One region of the Streptomyces sp. NPDC054975 genome, then DNA from elsewhere that is predicted to be linked to it. Evidence: riboswitches for the same ligand, from Rfam matches in the RefSeq annotation. Region 1 holds a riboswitch; the other holds the start of a gene.
The links. A riboswitch is a leader RNA that binds a small molecule or an ion and turns the genes downstream of it on or off. The one in region 1 is predicted to bind cobalamin.
Positions count from the first base shown of each region.

Region 2: another riboswitch for cobalamin. It lies ahead of ACWF79_RS15240 (energy-coupling factor ABC transporter permease); the one in region 1 lies ahead of ACWF79_RS13045 (FecCD family ABC transporter permease).

Region 1 covers NZ_JBSGWV010000010.1:44,312-47,304, forward strand. The annotation lists gene ACWF79_RS13040 (ABC transporter ATP-binding protein) at 1-286, opposite strand, end outside; gene ACWF79_RS13045 (FecCD family ABC transporter permease) at 286-1,398, opposite strand; cobalamin riboswitch at 1,496-1,632, opposite strand; gene ACWF79_RS13050 (NAD(P)/FAD-dependent oxidoreductase) at 1,656-2,687, opposite strand; gene ACWF79_RS13055 (isoprenylcysteine carboxyl methyltransferase family protein) at 2,684-2,993, opposite strand, start outside.
Region 2 covers NZ_JBSGWV010000013.1:37,689-40,681, reverse strand. The annotation lists gene cbiQ (cobalt ECF transporter T component CbiQ) at 1-124, opposite strand, end outside; gene ACWF79_RS15245 (energy-coupling factor ABC transporter substrate-binding protein) at 131-472, opposite strand; gene ACWF79_RS15240 (energy-coupling factor ABC transporter permease) at 469-1,170, opposite strand; cobalamin riboswitch at 1,200-1,397, opposite strand; gene ACWF79_RS15235 (PTS-dependent dihydroxyacetone kinase phosphotransferase subunit DhaM) at 1,498-1,902, opposite strand; gene dhaL (dihydroxyacetone kinase subunit DhaL) at 1,899-2,513, opposite strand; gene dhaK (dihydroxyacetone kinase subunit DhaK) at 2,521-2,993, opposite strand, start outside.

The DNA of each region.
Region 1 (2,993 bases):
CCTCGGTGACCGTGAAGTCGAACTCGGCGACGGACTCCTGGGGAAGGGCGGCCAGGCGCCGGGCGCCCTCCCGCGCGCTCATGGCGTGCAGATCCTGCCCGTCCAGCCGGACCGTGCCGGCCGTCGGGCGCAGCGCCCGGTAGACGCACCGCAGCAGGCTGGACTTCCCGCTGCCGTTGGGTCCGACCAGCCCGACGAGCTCGCCTTCGCCCGCCCGCAGAGTGACGTCCTCCACGAGCTTCGCGCCCGCGAGCGCCACGGTCAGGTCGTCGATGTCGATCCTCATCAGGAGCCTCCGAAGCTGTACGACCGGTGTCTCATCAGCAGGACGAAGCACGGCACGCCGATCACCGCGGTGAGCACGCCCACGGGAAGTTCCGTCGGTGCCATCACGACGCGGGAGAGGATGTCCACCCAGATCATCAGCACCGCGCCCACGAGAGGTGCGACGGCCAGCACCCGCCGGTGGTCGGCGCCGACCAGCATGCGTACGCCGTGGGGAACCATCAGCCCGACGAAGCCGATGGCACCGCTGACGGCGACCACGGCGCCGGTGACGGCCGCGGAGACCACGAAGAGCTCCTTGCGCAGCCACCCCGCGTCCACGCCCAGGGCGGCCGCCGTCTCGTCGCCCATGGCGAGCGCGTTCAGTCGGCGTGCCGACAGCGCGAGGCGGACGAGGCCGGCGAGCACGGCGCCCGCGGCGATGGGCAGGGAGGCCCAGTCGGCCCCGCCGAGGCTGCCGAGCATCCACATCATCGCGGAGCGGGCGGCCTCGCCGTGCTCGGCCGCGAAGACCATGAACGTGGTGACGGCCGAGAAGCCGTAGTACATCGCGCTGCCCGTGAGGACCAGCCGCATCGGGGTCAGACCGCGAGCGGTGCGGGCGATCGCGTACACCAGCACCATGGCGAGGAGCGCGGAGAGGAACGCGGCCGTGGACAGCGCCCAGATGCCGAGCGCGCCCAGCGCGCCGAAGAGCAGGACGGCGTTGGCTCCGACAGCGGCGCCCGACGAGATGCCGAGGACGAACGGATCGGCGAGCGCGTTGCGGACCATCGCCTGCACGGCGACCCCGACGGCCGAGAGTCCCGCGCCGACGACCGCGGCCAACAGGGCGCGTGGGAAGCGCAGTTCCCAGACGATGGTGTACGCCGACACCTCGTCGGGGGTGATCGCTCCACCCGTCAGCCCGGCCCGGAGGTGATGGAGCACCTCGCCCCAGGAGAGACCCGAAGCCCCGATCCCCGCCCCGCAGGCGAGGGAGAGCACCAGCGCGGCGCACAGGGCGACGAGAAGAGGCGGCAGGGGGACGCGCCGTGGCGGGGCAGGCCCGGTTCCCGTGCGAGGGGCGTCCGGCGGCGCGGCGATGCCGCTCTGTTCGACGGGTAGGGCCACGGCGGGTCGCCTTCGCCTTGGGCCGTGCCACACGTCAGGGAGCAGCCGACGACGCGGTACGTCCGGCGCAGCGCCCTCTCGCAGTCCACGGCGAGCTGTCAGGAGCCTTCACCGCCGCGGGTAATCGGGCTCACGGGTGCGCGGACCTGCGTACAGGTTCGTCACTCCGCCTACCGTTGCGGGTCAGCGCCGGACTTCGACCGGACTTCCCCCGCGGGGCGTTGGCAGCTTATCGCGCTCCCGGCGGTGCGCCGCCATCAGGCGAGAGCGTTCACCGCGAGGGTGAAGACGAAGGGAAGCCGGGCCGCGGCCGGCACGATCCTCTCTGCCAGCCAGGGCTGTTGGCGAGCCCGCACCAGGCAGTCGGTCAGCAGCCTGTGCCGGAAGGTCGCTTGCTGCCACGCGGCCTCGTACGCCCCGGGCGAGCCGCGGCGCAGCTGGTCGATCAGCACCCTGGCACCGGCGAGAGCCAGGGAGACACCCTCGCCGGTCAGCGCGTCGACGTATCCGGCGGCGTCGCCCACGAGCAGGACGCGCCCGTGGACGCGTGTACGTACCTTCTGGCGGAGGGGACCCGCACCGCGCACATCGCCGACCGCGGCCTGCCGGGGCAGTGTGGCGGCGAGTTCGGGAAAGCCGGTCAGCTGCTCGTCGAACGGGGCGCGACGGGAGGTCAGGAGCGCGACGCCCAGGAGCTGTGGTCCGAGCGGGGTCACGTACGCCTCACCGTAAGGCCCCCAATGGACCTCGACGTACGGGGAAGGCGGCGCCACGGCGTAGTGCCGGCGGAGCCCGTAACGCGGGGTGCCCGCGTCGGGCACCCCGAGGCCGAGCGAACGCCGCACCGGCGAGTGCAGCCCGTCGGCGGCGACCAGCCAGTCGGCGCGCACTCCCGTGGCGCTGTCCAGGACGCCCTCGGCGTCCTGGCGCACGTCCCGCACGCGCAGCGGCAGGACGGGAACTCCGGCGGCGAGGACGGCCGTGTGCAGGGCTGCGTGCAGGGCGGTGCGCCGCACTCCCAGGCCGGAGCCGTGCCGGAACTCGGCCTGGGCGTGGTGCGGGCCCTGCCGGTAACGGATGCCGGCGATCGGCCGGCCGGGCACGTCCAGTCCCAACGCGCGCAGTTCCCTGACGGCCCCGGGCATCAGCCCCTCCCCGCAGGCCTTGTCGACGGGCATCGCGCGCGGTTCCGCCACCACGACGTCGAACCCCGCCCGCACGGCGTGGAGCGCGGTGGCCAGTCCCGCCGGACCGCCGCCCGCGATCAGCAGGTCGTGCGTGCGGGTCACGCCGCGATCGCCCGGCCCAGGGCGGCGTTCTCGCACCGGACGCGGACGGCGAGCAACAGGGCGTTGGCCACGGTGAACACGACGGCGGTCAGCCACGCGGAGTGCACCAGGGGCAGCGCCGCGATCTCGGCGACGACCGCGACGTAGTTCGGGTGGCGCGCGAAGCGGTAGGGCCCGGCCTGCACGAGACGCGCGCCCGGGACGACGATGACACGCGTGTTCCAGTACGGCCCCAGGGTCATGACGCACCACCAGCGCAGCGCCTGGGCCAGGACGACGACGGCCACCATGGTCCAGCCGAGAAGC
Region 2 (2,993 bases), on a different contig from region 1:
CGGCACCGGGCCACGGCGGCAGACAGACCGCGCACAGCGTCAGGCCGAAGCCGAGCACGGCCTTCTCGCACGGATGACGGCGGCGCCAGCGACTGCTGTGCGCCGCCGCGTCGATCGGCAGCACCGGCGGTTACGTGTCGTCCGACGCCGACTGCAGCGCCTTCGCCTCGGCCCGGGCCTCGCCCTGCTTGCGGCCCCTGTGCACGCCGAAGTAGTACGCCAGCACGCCGGCGCCGAGTGCCGCCTGAAGGGCGAAGAGGGCCGACTCGATCTCACCGGAGGCGGGCTCGTAGAGCGGGCTGAACCACGGTTCGTAGTCGGGAGCGATCTCCGTGATCGCCGCCTCCGCCTCGCCGTCGGCTCCGGTGAACGGTTCCTCCTTGTGGTCGCCGAGGCCCAGGACCAGCGGCAGCACCGCCAGAGCCGCGACGACGAGCAGAATCAGGGAGTTGATCTTCGCGTTCCGGCTCATCGGGCGCTCGCCTCCGCGGTGTCGGCCTTCTTACGGGACGGGAGCAGAATCCCGAGCCGGGTCAGATCCCCCTTGCTGGACTGGGTGAGCAGCCGCATGACGAGCACGGTCAGCAGACCCTCGCTGACCGCGAGCGGCAGCTGCGTCACGGCGAAGATCCCGCCGAACTTGGCGAGCGCCCCGGCCACACCGCTGCCCGGGTCGGGGAAGGCCAGCGCGAGCTGGACGCTGGTCACGCAGTACGTCGACAGGTCGGCGACGAACGCGCCGAAGAACACACTCACCATGAGCGGCACGTCGAAGCGGCGCAGCAGCCAGTACGTACCGAATCCGGCCCACGGCCCGACGATCGCCATCGAGAACACATTGGCGCCGAGCGTGGTGAGCCCGCCGTGCGCGAGCAGCAGCGCCTGGAACAGCAGCGTGATCGTGCCGAGGACCGCCATCACCGGCGGACGGAACAGGATCGCGCCCAGGCCCGTACCGGTCGGGTGCGAGCAACTGCCCGTCACGGACGGGATCTTGAGAGCGGACAGGACGAACGTGAACGCGCCGGACGCGCCCAGCAGCAGGGTGGACTCGGGGTTGGCCTTGACCTCGCGGGTCAGCGCGCGGACGCCGTGGACGACGAAGGGAGCGGACGCGACGCCCCAGGCGGCCGCGTGCACAGGGGGCAGATACCCCTCGGCTATATGCATGGTTGGGAGACCCTCTCCAGCACCTCGTGGATGGACAACGCACCTTGGCCGGTCTCCTGGCTGACGGGTCATGCCGCCGCGGCTCCGCCTTCCCACACCGCCGCGGTCTCCCGCGGCGGTCCAGTGGCTTCCCCCCAGGGGGATGGAGCCGGACTTCCCGATCACAGTGGCGAGGGCCGCACCGGTACCGCACCGGTTTCCCGTACACCAAGGCGCTGTGACATTAGTGGGTTGACCAGCTACATCACAACACGGGTGCGCTCCCGGACGGTGTGTGACGGATCTCCCGCGCGCCCCCCGCCCGCCCCCGTCCCCTCTCGTGCGCGCTCACTCCTTCCGGTACGTGTACGCCTCCTGCGCCGCTGCCGTCACCGCGTCCAGGTCCCCGCCGGCGCTCGCCGTGACGAGCGCGGCGACCGCGCCCTCGACGAACGGGGCGTCCACGAGGCGCGCCCCCTCCGGCAGTTCGTCACCCTCGGCGAGGAGCGCCTTGACCGTCAGGACGGCGCTGCCGAGGTCGACGAGGAGGGCCACCCCGGCACCGCCGTCGACCGCCTTCGCTGCTTCCACGATCCGCTCGGAGCTGGTGCCCAGACCCCCGTCGGGAGCGCCTCCGGCGGCGGCGACCGGCGCGGTCGCCCCGCCGCCCGCGAGCCCCTGGGCCAGGGCGGCGACGGCGTCGGCCACGGCCGCGCTGTGCGAGACCAGCACGATGCCCACCTGGCCGGTCATGCGGCGGCCACCTCCGCGAGCGCGGCGATCAGCAGCGCCGACGACGTCGCGCCGGGGTCCTGGTGCCCGATGGAACGCTCACCCAGATAGCTCGCCCTGCCCTTGCGTGCCTGGAGGGGTACGGTCGCGAGGGCGCCGCGCTCGGCCGCGTCCCGGGCGGCGGCGAAGGAGTCGCCGAGCGCCTCCGCCGCGGGCACGAGCGCGTCCAGCATCGTCTTGTCGCCGACCTGGGCCCCGCCGAGCCGGCCGACGGCCTCGACCCCGGCGGCCAGCGCCGACGCCAGGTCCTGCCGCGTCACGGACTCCGCCTCGCCGAGTGCCTTGCCGGTGCGGCGCAGCAGCGTCCCGTACAGCGGGCCGGACGCGCCGCCCACGGTGGAGATCAACTGCCGTCCGGCGACGGTGAGTACGGCTCCCGGCGTCGCGGGCGGCTCCTTGTCCAGCACCTCCGTCACGGCGGCGAACCCCCGCTTCAGGTTGGCGCCGTGGTCCGCGTCGCCGATCGCCGAGTCGAGTTCCGTGAGGTGCTCGGCCTCACGGTCGACGGCGGCCGTTGCCGTGGCCAGCCAGCGGCGGAAGAACGCGGCGTCGAGCTCGTTCACTTCGGACATCCCTCTCTCACCGGCCCCAGCGCAGCGCGGCCGTCTGCACGGGCGCGTCCCAGAGCCGCAGCATCTCCTCGTCGGCCTCGCAGAGCGTCACCGAGCAGCCTGCCATGTCCAGCGAGGTGACGTAGTTCCCGACGAGCGTGCGGGCGACGGGCACCCCGCGCTCGGTCAGCACCCGCTGCACCTCGGCGTTGAATCCGTAGAGTTCGAGCAGGGGCGTGGCCCCCATCCCGTTCACCAGGGCGAGGACCGGCCCGGACGGCCGCAGGTCTTCCAGTACGGCGTCGACGGCGAAGTCCGCGATCTCGCGCGAGGTCATCATCGCGCGCCGCTCCCGCCCCGGCTCGCCATGGATTCCGACCCCCAACTCAAGCTCACCTTCCGGGAGGTCGAAGGTGGGGCTGCCCTTCGCGGGCGTGGTGCACGCGCTCAGTGCCACGCCGAGACTCCGCGACCGCTCGTTCACCCGCCGCGCGATCGCCT